DNA from 3 places in the Pseudomonas sp. P2S-1 genome. Region 3 is predicted to be linked to each of the others. Evidence: predicted binding sites of a transcription regulator. Region 3 holds the regulator's gene; each other region holds the start of a gene.
What was found. Region 3 encodes FliA, which starts transcription of late flagellar genes. Its sites were predicted from a motif close to CTAAAGTTTNNNNNNNNNNNGCCGNTAA; they were not measured.
Positions count from the first base shown of each region.

Region 1: AC2CQI_RS14410 (flagellar protein MotY) is a predicted target of FliA. The motif match lies at 2,471-2,498, and genes of this name have one in related genera.
Region 2: AC2CQI_RS11620 (methyl-accepting chemotaxis protein) is a predicted target of FliA. The motif match lies at 1,760-1,787, and genes of this name have one in related genera.

Region 1 covers NZ_CM170068.1:3,268,112-3,272,241, reverse strand. The annotation lists gene AC2CQI_RS14425 (peroxiredoxin) at 1-555, shown strand, start outside; gene rnt (ribonuclease T) at 684-1,361, opposite strand; gene pyrC (dihydroorotase) at 1,358-2,404, opposite strand; gene AC2CQI_RS14410 (flagellar protein MotY) at 2,536-3,531, shown strand; gene AC2CQI_RS14405 (argininosuccinate synthase) at 3,660-4,130, shown strand, end outside.
Region 2 covers NZ_CM170068.1:2,629,143-2,633,272, reverse strand. The annotation lists gene AC2CQI_RS11625 (pseudouridine synthase) at 1-3, shown strand, start outside; gene AC2CQI_RS11620 (methyl-accepting chemotaxis protein) at 164-1,729, opposite strand; gene AC2CQI_RS11615 (CPBP family intramembrane glutamic endopeptidase) at 1,921-2,682, opposite strand; gene acnA (aconitate hydratase AcnA) at 2,829-4,130, opposite strand, start outside.
Region 3 covers NZ_CM170068.1:6,422,166-6,426,295, forward strand. The annotation lists gene flhF (flagellar biosynthesis GTPase FlhF) at 1-1,153, shown strand, start outside; gene fleN (flagellar synthesis regulator FleN) at 1,274-2,107, shown strand; gene fliA (RNA polymerase sigma factor FliA) at 2,104-2,844, shown strand; gene AC2CQI_RS28960 (chemotaxis response regulator CheY) at 2,950-3,324, shown strand; gene AC2CQI_RS28965 (protein phosphatase CheZ) at 3,343-4,130, shown strand, end outside.

The sequences.
Region 1 (4,130 bases), 3.2 Mb from region 3:
GTACTGGGCAATGGCGAAATCGTCGACAGCTTCAACCTGGCCTCCGCTATCAAGGGCAAATACGGCCTGGTGTTCTTCTACCCACTGGACTTCACCTTCGTCTGCCCGTCCGAGCTGATCGCCCTGGACCACCGCATTCCTGAGTTCCAGGCGCGCAACGTCGAAGTCATCGGCGTTTCGATCGACTCGCACTTCACCCACAACGCCTGGCGCAACACCCCGGTCAACAACGGCGGTATCGGCCCGGTCAAGTACACCCTGGCGGCCGACATCTCCCACGAGATCTGCAAGGCCTACGACGTTGAATCCGAAGGCGGCGTCGCCTTCCGTGGCGCGTTCCTGATCGACACCAACGGTGTCGTGCGTTCGCAGATCGTCAACGACCTGCCGCTGGGCCGTAACATGGACGAGCTGCTGCGTCTGGTCGACGCCCTGCAATTCCACGAAGAGCACGGCGAAGTCTGCCCTGCCAACTGGAAAAAAGGCGACAAGGGCATGACCGCTTCGCCAGAAGGCGTAGCTGCCTACCTGAGCGAGAACGCTGGCAAGCTGTAATTTCGCCAAGCACAAAAAAACCGGCCTGATTCAGGCCGGTTTTTTTGCTTCAAGCTTTAAGCTTCAAGCTATAAGAAAAAGCGGGACCGCGTGCGATCTGCCTTTTCTTGTCGCTTGCAGCTTGCAGCTTAGTCGTGGAAATCGTGCCAGCCGCCCATTTCCTTCCAGCGGTTGACGATGCCGCAGAACAGCTCGGCCGTCTTCTCCGTGTCGTAGCGGGCGGAGTGCGCCTCGCGGCCGTCGAAGTCGATGTCGGCGCTCTGGCAGGCCCGCGCCAGCACGGTCTGGCCATAGGCGAGGCCGGCCAGGGTGGCGGTGTCGAAGCTGGAGAACGGGTGGAACGGGTTGCGCTTGAGGTCAGTGCGCGCCACGGCAGCATTCAGGAAGCCGAGGTCGAAGCTGCTGTTGTGCCCGACCAGGATCGCGCGCTTGCAGCCGTTGGCCTTCAGCGCCTTGCGCACGCCACGGAAGATGTCGGTCAGCGCCGCTTCCTCACTCACCGCCATGCGCAGCGGGTGGTCGAGCTTGATCCCGGTGAACTCCAGGGCCGCCTGTTCGATGTTGGCGCCTTCGAACGGCTCGACGCGGAAGAAGTAGGTGTGTTCCGGGAACAGGAAACCCTTTTCGTCCATGCCGATGGTGACCGCGGCGATTTCCAGCAGTGCGTCGGTGGCGCTGTTGAAGCCACCGGTCTCGACATCCACCACGACCGGCAGGTAGCCGCGGAAGCGCTCAGCCATCGGGTGGCGCGAGCCACCGCCGCCGCCGGAACCTTCCAGGTCGTCGTCGAACTGATCATCACTCACTTGCTTTCCTCCAGCAGGCGCCAGCGCAGTGTTTCACCGGCGCGCAGCGGAACCACGGTGTTGTCGCCGAACGGCAGGCTGTCCGGGGCGGTCCAGTCCTCGCGGACCAGGGTGATGCTGTCGGTGTTCGCCGGCAGGCCGTAGAACGCCGGGCCGTGCAGGCTGGCGAAACCTTCCAGCTTGTCCAGGGCGTTGCGCTGTTCGAAAGCCTCTGCGTACAGCTCGATGGCCGCATAGGCGGTGTAGCAACCGGCGCAGCCGCAGGCGGCTTCCTTGGCGTGACGGGCGTGGGGCGCCGAGTCGGTGCCGAGGAAGAACTTTGCATTGCCGCTGGTGGCCGCATCCAGCAGCGCGACCTGGTGGGTATTGCGCTTGAGGATCGGCAGGCAATAGAAGTGCGGGCGAATGCCGCCGACCAGCATATGGTTGCGGTTGTACAGCAGGTGCTGGGCGGTGATGGTCGCGCCGACGTTGGCCGGGGCTTCCTTGACGAACTGCGCGGCCTCGGCGGTGGTGATGTGCTCGAAGACGATCTTCAGGGTCGGCAGGCGTTCCACCAGACGACGCAGATGCTCGTCGATGAACATCTTCTCGCGGTCGAACACGTCGATCTCGCCGCGGGTCACTTCACCGTGGACCAGCAGGAGCATGCCGACTTCGGCCATGGCTTCCAGGGCCGGGAAGATCTTGTCGATGCTGGTGACGCCGGAATCCGAGTTGGTGGTCGCGCCGGCCGGGTACAGCTTGGCCGCGTAGACGAATCCGCTGGCCTTGGCTGCGCGGATGTCTTCCGGCTGGGTGCGGTCGGTGAGGTACAGGACCATCAGCGGCTCGAACGGGCTGCCCGTCGGGCGGGCATCGAGGATGCGCTGGCGATAACCCTCGGCTTCGGCGGCGTTGCGCACCGGCGGGACCAGGTTGGGCATGATGATGGCGCGGGCGAAGGTGCGCGCCACGTCCCGGACGGTATGAGGCAGCACGGCTCCATCACGAAGATGGATGTGCCAGTCGTCGGGACGCAGGAGGGTCAGGCGATCGGACATTGGGGTTTCCAGGCGGTTCGAACTCTGGGCGAATGCTACCGGAAAAGCCTTCCCCGAGCACTCGCTATCAAGTTTTGCCGAAGGCGTCCGATAGCCTGCTGGTAAGTGATGGAATTTAAGTGGAGCCGCCCGTGCGCCAGCGTTATCTAGCCCTGCTCAGTCTGTTTGCCAGCCTTCCGGCCAGCGCCCTGGTGTTCCAGACGCGGGTGGAAAATATCGAATGGAAGGTCGAAGGCGATCAGTTCGAGTGCCGCCTGATCCAGCCCATTGCCGATTTCGGCACGGGCGAGTTCGTGCGCCGTGCGGGCGAGCAGGCGACGTTCCGCCTGCGTTCGAGCAACAACATGCTCGGCAGCGGCTCGGCAACCTTGCTGGCGGCCGCCGCGCCGTGGCAGCCGGGGCGTGGCGATATCAACCTCGGTTCGATCCGCATGGCCCGCAGCGGCGTGCTGTTCAACAGCTCCCAGGGCCAGGCCAGCCGCCTGATCAATGGCCTGATGGACGGACGCAGCACGGTGGTGCGCAACTACGCCGGCGAAGGCGGGCAGACCATGGAAGTGCACCTGCTGCCAGTGCGCTTCAACAAGGCCTACGCCGATTACCAGGCGTGCGCGGCCAAACTGCTGCCGATGAACTTCGACCAGATCCGCCAGGCCCGCATTGGCTTCCCGGGCAACGGCATCGACCTGGACGCCGACGCCCGCGCACGCCTCGACGTAATCCTCGATTTCCTCAAGGCCGACCCGACGGTCAACCATATCGAGCTGGACGGCCACTCCGACAACAGCGGCAACCGCCTGACCAACCGCGACCTGTCGCGCCGTCGCGCCCTGGCCGTGCAGGACTACCTCAAGGCCCACGGTGTACCGGAAGAGAACATTGTCGTGCGCTTCCATGGCGAGCGTTATCCGCTGGCGGCCAACAACTCCGCGGGCAACCGGGCGCGCAACCGCCGAGTGAACATCCAGCTCGACCGGGTCACGCCAGTCGAGAAGCCAGCGGCGGAAAAACCGGCTGATCCAGTGATTCCGGCTGCTCCGGCGCCATCGGCGAACCCGGCTGCACCTGCTGCGCCAGTGACCCCGGCCGCCCAGGCCCAGCCCGCTAAGCCCGTACCGAAGTCCTGAGTGCGACCACCCGTCGCGCTCACGACAGTTCCTGTCGCTTTGTCGTCACAAGCTGTCGCCCCACTGTAAATTCAAGCGCGAGAGCGGTAGAATCCGGGGTTTTCCGTACAACCCCGTGGAGTGATGGCATGGCGGACGTAAAAAAGGTCGTACTGGCGTATTCCGGCGGCCTTGATACTTCGGTGATTCTCAAGTGGCTGCAGGATACCTACAACTGTGAAGTGGTGACGTTCACCGCCGACCTGGGTCAGGGCGAAGAGGTCGAGCCGGCCCGCGCCAAGGCACAGGCCATGGGCGTGAAAGAGATCTACATCGATGACCTGCGCGAAGAATTCGTCCGAGACTTCGTGTTCCCGATGTTCCGCGCCAACACCGTCTACGAAGGCGAGTACCTGCTGGGTACTTCCATCGCCCGTCCGCTGATCGCCAAGCGCCTGATCGAAATCGCCAACGAGACCGGCGCCGACGCCATTTCCCACGGTGCGACCGGCAAGGGCAACGACCAGGTGCGCTTCGAGCTGGGCGCCTACGCGCTGAAGCCGGGCGTCAAGGTCATTGCCCCATGGCGCGAGTGGGACCTGCTGTCCCGCGAGAAGCTG
Region 2 (4,130 bases), 2.8 Mb from region 3:
TGAGGTGACTTTCAGGGCCTCATCGCTGGCAAGCCAGCTCCCACAGGGTCCGCGGCGCCGCTGAACCCTGTGGGAGCTGGTTTGCCAGCGATGAGGCCCGTAAGACCAACAAAAAAGGCCCGGAAGCTCAACACTTCCGGGCCTTTCGCATTTCAACCGACTGTCAGCGGTTGAACCGCTCCACCAACGAATACTGCGTCGTCGCCGTATGCGTCAGCTCTTCACTGAGCAACGCCGAATGCTGCGCCTGCTCCGAGGTTTCATCCGCCAGCGCGGCGATGGTGCTGATATTGCGGCTGATCTCCTCGGCCACCGAGCTCTGTTGCTCGGTAGCGGCCGCGATCTGGGTCGCCATGTCGGTGATATTGGCCACGGCCTCGCTGATACCCACCAGCGCCTGGTCCGCTTCCATCACCCGCTGCACGCCTTCCTCGGCCTGGCGATGCCCGGCTTCCATGGTCTGCACAGCGTTGGAGGCAGTCTGCTGCAACTTGGCGATCAGGCTGTGGATCTGCCCGGTGGACTCGCTGGTGCGTTGCGCCAATTGGCGAACCTCGTCGGCTACCACCGCGAAGCCACGGCCCATCTCGCCGGCCCGGGCCGCTTCGATGGCGGCGTTGAGCGCCAGCAGGTTGGTCTGGTCGGCGATGCCCTTGATCACATCCACCACGCCACCGATCTCGTCACTGTCGCGAGCGAGCTGGGTCACGGTCTGCCCGGTTTCACCGACGGCAGTGGACAGGCGCTGGATGGCGTCGCGGGTTTCCCCGGCGATGCTGCGGCCACGGTCGGTCAGGCGATTCGCTGCCTGGGTGGCGTCGGCGGTGCGCTGCACGTGGTTGGCCACTTCCTGGGTAGTGGCAGCCATCTGGTTGACCGCAGCGGCGACCTGCTCGGTCTCCACGCGCTGGCGCTCCAGCCCGGACGAGCTGTTGTGGGCCAGGGCGTCGGACTGACGGGCCTGTTCGTTGAGGTGCTCGGCGGTGTCCTGCAGACGGGTCAGGCAGGTCTTCAGGCGCGCGTCCTGGCTGAGCATGGCCATTTCCAGGCGGGCCTGGACGCCACGGCTGTCGGTATACATCTGGGCGATCAGCGGATCGGAGGTGGTCTGTTCGGCCAGGCGCAGCAGGCGCTTGAGACCGCGCTGCTGCCAGCTCAGGCCGAGCAGGCCCAGCGGCACCGAGAGCGCGGCGGCGAGGGCGAAGCCCCAGGAATGACCCAGCCAGATGCCGATCAGGAAGCCGATCTGGCTGACCATGATGAACGGCAGCCAGTCCTGCAGCACGGGCAGCCACTTGTCGCGTTTCGGAATCGCCGACTTGCCGTCGTTGATGCGCTTGTACAGGGCTTCGGCGCGGCGAACCTGCTCGGCGGTCGGCTTGACCCGCACCGACTCGTAGCCCACCACCTGGTTGTTCTCGAAGATCGGCGTGACGTAGGCGTTGACCCAGTAATGGTCGCCGGACTTGCAGCGGTTCTTGACGATGCCCATCCATGGCAGGCCCTGCTTGAGGGTCGACCACATATGGGCAAAGACGGCCGGCGGCACGTCCGGGTGGCGCACCAGGTTGTGCGGTGCGCGCATCAGCTCGTCGCGGGAGAAGCCGCTGATCTCGATGAAGGCGTCGTTGCAGTAGGTGATGACACCCTTGGCATCGGTAGTCGAAATCAACCGTTGTTGGGCAGGGAAAGTCCGTTCTCTCTGGGTAATCGGCTGGTTGTTGCGCATAAGCTGTTCAATCCGCAAGGCTTTCGTGAGGTATCGGCAGATACACGAAAATATTGAATGAATATTTGGGTTTTATTGATCTTGCTCAATATTCGTTTGAAGCGCTTGAGCTAAGCGAAATCATCACGTTCGTGTAATTTGCGCGCATTCTTTCACATTTTCGCAACATAAGTCAGGCAGTGACCGATGGTTCATGTTGTCGCGAGTGGCGGATAGGTGAACAGGGTGAAGTGCGCGAGGTTCAGCCCGAAATGGGCCAGCAGCGCCGCCGGCAGTCCGCCATGGCGCCAGGCTAACCCGTAACCGGCGCCGGCCAGTGTTGCCAGGGCGACCCAGGCCCAGCCGCCACCGACGTGGGCCAGGCCGAAGAGCAGGGCGCTCAGAACGAGGGCGGGGTTGGCGCCGACAAGGCGTTGCAGGCCGCCCTGAAGGTAGCCGCGGAACAGGGCTTCCTCCACCAGGCTGACCAGCAGCAGGTTGTTGGCGACCCAGAGCCAGGCGTCGGGTGGCCATTTTGGGGACCAATGCACCAGGTCGATAAGCCAGGCGAGGGCGAGGCATCCGGCAAGGGTGATGGTGCCCGCCAGTAACGCCAATCCCGGCCGGGTTCGGCGCGGCATGATGATCCATGGACAGGCCAGCAGTAGCCAGAAGCCGATCAGGGGCTTGTCCAGGTTCAGGTTCATGGAGAGGGTCGCGGCGTCCGGGGTGAAGCGGACCTGATCGAAAACCCGGGCGTTGTTGAAACCGGGGAGCCAGTGCAGGGCCAGGCCGAGGGCCAGCAGGATGAAGAGCGCATGGCCGGCGATTTTCCAGCGCTGGTGTCGGACCATCCAGCCACTGGCCAGCAGCAGGAGGAAGGCCGGCAGGGTGGCAAGGCCGAGGCTGCCGTGGGTGAGGGCCAGGGCGTAGCCGGCGGTCAGGAGGGTGAGGAGGAGCTTTTGAGAGGGCATGCAGCTTCGACTGCAGTGATGGCGTTCAGGACACCGGGTTTTGTGGTGTAGCTGATGGCCTCATCGCTGGCAAGCCAGCTCCCACAGGTCCAGCGGTGCACGCGGTCCCTGTGGGAGCTGGCTTGCCAGCGATTGCTAGAGTGGGATCACCGCCCAATCATCTGCCGCAACACATAATGCAGAATCCCCCCGGCCTTGAAGTATTCCACCTCATTCAGGGTATCGATCCGGCACAGCACCGCGATCTCCTCGACACCGCCATCCTCCCGGGTAATCCGCAACTTCAGGCTCATATGCGGCTCGATCTTCACCCCGTCCAGCCCGAGGATGTCGATCTTCTCCCGCCCGGTCAGCCCCAGTTGCTTGCGATCCTGCCCGGCACTGAACTGCAGCGGCAGCACGCCCATGCCCACCAGGTTGGAGCGGTGGATCCGTTCGAAGCTCTCCGCCAGCACCGCCTTGACCCCCAGCAGGTTGGTGCCCTTGGCTGCCCAGTCGCGGCTCGAGCCGGTGCCGTATTCCTGCCCGGCGATCACCACCAGCGGCGTGCCTTCGTCGCGATAACGCATGGCCGCATCGTAGATCGCCAGCTTCTCGCCGGTCGGCACATGCAGGGTATTGCCGCCTTCCTCACCGCCCAGCATTTCATTGCGGATGCGGATATTGGCGAAGGTCCCGCGCATCATCACTTCATGGTTGCCGCGCCGCGAGCCATAGGAGTTGAAGTCCTTCGGTTCCACGCCCTTGTCCCGCAGGTAACGCCCGGCCGGGCTGTCGGCCTTGATATTGCCGGCCGGGGAGATATGGTCGGTGGTCACCGAATCACCCAGCAGGGCGAGGATCCGCGCGCCATGCACGTCGGCGATTTTCGGCGGCGGGCCGGAAATGCCGTCGAAGAACGGTGGGTGCTGGATATAGGTGGAATCGTCCTGCCACACGTAGGTCGCCGCTTGTGGCACTTCGATGGCCTGCCACTGTTCATCCCCGGCAAAGACCTCGGCATATTCCTTGTGGAACATCCGCGTATCCACCTGGGCCACCGCCGCCGCGATTTCCTGCTGGCTCGGCCAGATATCCCGCAGGTACACCGGCTTGCCATCGGCGCCCTGGCCCAGCGGGTCGTTGCTCAGGTCGATGCGCACCGTGCCCGCCAGGGCATAGGCCACCACCAGTGGCGGCGAGGCCAGCCAGTTAGTCTTGACCAGCGGATGCACCCGGCCTTCGAAGTTGCGGTTGCCGGACAGCACCGAGGCCACCACCAGGTCGGCCTTGGTGATCGCCGCCTCGATCGGGTCGGCCAGCGGGCCGGAGTTGCCGATGCAGGTGGTGCAGCCGTAGCCCACCAGGTCGAAGCCCAGCTGATCCAGATAGGGCGTCAGCCCGGCGGCCTTGTAGTAATCGGTGACCACCTTGGAACCCGGCGCCAGCGAGCTCTTCACCCAGGGCTT
Region 3 (4,130 bases):
GGTGCCCAACGCCGAGCTGGAAGACGAGCTGCGCAAGACCCAGTCGCGCATCGCCACCGCCCAGGCCGAGCTGAACACCCGCGACGATACCGAGACCGGCAATCGCCAGTTGTTCGCCGGCTTGCCGCTGACCGCCTCCGAGCCGCTGGTCGAGGCGCGCCGCGAAGAGCCCGCACCGGCTCCGGCGGCCCCGGCGCCTTCGGCCATCGACCGGCGCCTGTTCGATTCCATGCGCTCCGAGCTGTCGGGCCTGCGCGAGCTGCTGGAAGTCCAGCTCGGCTCCCTGGCCTGGACCCAGCTGCAAGGCGCCAAGCCACACCAGGCCAACCTCTGGCGCCGCCTGCAGCGCATCGGTCTGTCCGGTCCGCTGGCCCGCGACCTGCTCGACCTGACCCAGGAGATCGTCGACCCACGCCACGGCTGGCGCATGTTGCTGGCGCACCTGGCGCGGATGATCCACGTCCCGGAAGTCGAACCGATCGAGGAGGGCGGGGTGATCGCCATGGTCGGCCCGGCCGGCATGGGCAAGACCACCACCCTGGCCAAGCTCGCCGCACGCTACGTGCTCAAGTACGGCGCGCAGAACCTGGCCCTGGTGAGCATGGACAGTTTCCGCATCGGCGCGCAGGAGCAGCTCAAGACCCTGGGCCGCATCCTCAACGTCTCGGTGACCCACGTCGACCCCGGCCAGTCCCTGGCCCAGGCGCTGGAGCCGCTGCTGCGCAAGCGCGTGGTACTGATCGACACCGCCGGCCTGCAGGCCAGCGACCCGGCCCTGCGCATGCAGCTGGAAACCCTGGCTGGCCGTGGCATCCATGCCAAGAACTACCTGGTCCTGGCCACTACCAGCCAGAAGCAGGTGCTGACCGCCGCCTACCACAGCTACAAGCGCTGCGGCCTGGCCGGTTGCATCCTGACCAAACTCGATGAAACCGCCAGCCTGGGAGAAGTCCTCAGCCTGGTGATCAACCAGGAACTGCCGGTGGCCTATCTCACCGATGGCCCGCGCATTCCTGACGACCTGCACCTGCCGCGGCGGCACCAGTTGGTGAGCCGCGCGGTGAGTGTGCAGATGCAGGACGATCCGAGCGAGGAGGCCATGGCCGACATGTTCGCCGACCTGTACCACAGTGACGGCAAGCGAGTCGGCTGAGGTGGAGATGTATCAGTTGCAAAGTACCTACATCACAGGGTTCGCGTGGCAGCTCAAGGTTGTCGCCAGCGCGTCCCGTCATGTGGCCTCGGTCTAAGCAAGACAAGGTAAAGAACAAATATGGGTAGCATGCATCCCGTACAGGTGATCGCCGTGACCGGCGGCAAAGGTGGCGTTGGCAAGACCAACGTGTCGGTGAACCTCTCGCTGGCACTGGCCGAGCTCGGCCGTCGCGTCATGCTGCTGGACGCCGACCTTGGCCTGGCCAATGTCGACGTACTGCTCGGGCTCACCCCCAAACGCACCCTGGCCGACGTCATCGAAGGCCGCTGCGAGCTGCGCGACGTGCTCCTGCAGGGGCCCGGCGGCGTGCGCATCGTTCCGGCGGCCTCGGGCACCCAGAGCATGGTGCACCTGGCCCCGGCCCAGCACGCCGGCCTGATCCAGGCCTTCAGCGAAATCGGCGACAACCTCGACGTGCTGGTGATCGACACCGCCGCGGGTATCGGTGACTCGGTGGTCAGCTTCGTCCGTGCGGCCCAGGAAGTCCTGCTGGTGGTCTGCGACGAACCCACCTCGATCACCGACGCCTACGCCCTGATCAAGTTGCTCAACCGCGACTACGGCATGAGCCGTTTCCGCGTCCTCGCCAACATGGCGCAGAGCCCGCAGGAAGGGCGCAACCTGTTCGCCAAGTTGACCAAGGTCACGGATCGCTTCCTCGATGTCGCCCTACAATACGTCGGTGCCGTGCCCTACGACGAGTGCGTGCGCAAGGCTGTGCAGAAGCAGCGAGCGGTCTATGAAGCCTTCCCGCGTTCCAAGTGCGCGCTGGCGTTCAAGGCGATCGCCCAGAAGGTCGATACCTGGCCGCTGCCGGCCAACCCGCGCGGCCACCTGGAGTTCTTCGTCGAGCGTCTGGTACAGCCGACCAGTGCAGGACCCGTGCTATGAACGCCAGCGGCTACCGGATGTACAGCAAGTCTTCGCGTGACGCCCAGTACGAGCTGATCGAGCGCTATGCACCGCTGGTCAAGCGTATCGCCTACCACCTGCTGGCGCGCTTGCCGGCCAGTGTGCAGGTGGAGGATCTGATCCAGGCCGGGATGATCGGCCTGCTCGAAGTCTCGAACAAGTACGACTCGAGCAAGGGCGCCAGTTTCGAGACCTATGCCGGCATCCGTATCCGCGGCGCCATGCTCGACGAAGTCCGTAAAGGCGACTGGGCACCGCGCTCGGTACACCGCAATACCCGCATGGTCAGCGACGCGATTCGTGCAATTGAAGCAAAAACCGGCCGTGACGCTAAAGATCACGAGGTTGCTGCCGAACTTCAATTGAGTCTCGATGATTACTACGGGATTTTGAACGATACCTTGGGCAGTCGCCTGTTCAGCTTCGACGACCTGTTGCAGGACGGCGAGCATGAAGGACTGCACGAGGATGGCGCCAGTGCCCAGCTCGAGCCTTCGCGCGATCTGGAAGACGAGCGCTTCCAGGCAGCCTTGGCCGATGCCATCGCCAACCTGCCGGAACGCGAGCGTCTGGTCCTGGCCCTGTACTACGACGAAGAGCTGAACCTCAAGGAAATCGGTGAGGTCCTGGGGGTCAGCGAATCGCGCGTCAGCCAGTTGCATAGCCAGTGCGCGGCCCGTCTGCGCAGCCGGCTGGGGGAGTGGCGGGCGCGTTGAACCTGGTTCGATGCAGTCGTGACAACGTGGTAGCCGGAATTGATTGAATGCGCGCTCAGCGCTGGGCGCGTTAAAGACTGCTTGGAGGTCTAATTGAACAAAGATATGAAAATCCTCATCGTCGACGACTTTTCGACGATGCGGCGGATCATCAAGAACCTGCTGCGTGACCTGGGCTTCACCAACACGTCCGAGGCGGATGACGGCACGACCGCGCTACCCATGCTTGAAAGCGGTAATTTCGACTTCCTGGTCACCGACTGGAACATGCCGGGCATGACCGGTATCGACCTGCTGCGCACCGTCCGTGCACACGAGCGCCTGAAGCACCTGCCGGTGCTGATGGTGACCGCCGAAGCCAAGCGCGAGCAGATCATCGAAGCCGCCCAGGCCGGGGTCAACGGCTACGTCGTGAAGCCTTTCACCGCCCAGGTGCTGAAAGAGAAAATCGAAAAGATCTTCGAACGCGTCAACGCTTGATGCGTGAACGGGGGCGCTATGGACCATAAAGAATCATCTTTGGGCGACTTCGAAGTCACCCTGAAGAAACATGCCCAGGAGCTGGTCGAGAGCCTCGAGCGAGGCCAGTTCGGCGACGCGGTGCAACTGATCCATCAGCTGAACCAGACCCGTGACCGCGGCCTGTACCAGGAAGTCGGCAAGCTCACGCGCGAGCTGCACAGTGCGATCGTCAGTTTCCAGATCGACACGCACATGCCGCAGGCCGAGGAAATATCCCAGATCACCGACGCCACCGAGCGCCTGGCCTATGTGGTCAAGCTCACCGAGGCGGCGGCGAACCGCACCATGGACCTGGTCGAACAAGGGACACCCGTGCTCCACGAGCTGGGTGACGAAGCCAAGGCGCTGCACGCCGATTGGCAGCGCTTCATGCGCAGGGAAGTGGCAGCGTCGGAGTTCCGTGATCTGGTCCAGCGTGTCGACAGGTTCCTGGCGCGCAGCGTCGAGGACAGTCACACCGTCAGTGGCTACTTCAACGATATTCTCCTGGCCCAGGACTATCAGGACCTGACCGGCCAGGTGATCAAGCGGGTGACCTCGCTGGTCACCGAAGTCGAGAAGAACCTGCTCAAGCTGGTGTTGATGGCCAGCCAGGTCGATCGCTTCGCCGGGATCGAGCATGACCGCCGCGAGCTACATGCTGAAAAAGACGAAAGTAAACATCCGACTCGGGGTGAAGGACCACAGATTCATGCCGATAAACGTGAAGATGTCGTGTCCGGTCAGGACGATGTCGATGATCTGCTGTCCAGCCTGGGTTTTTA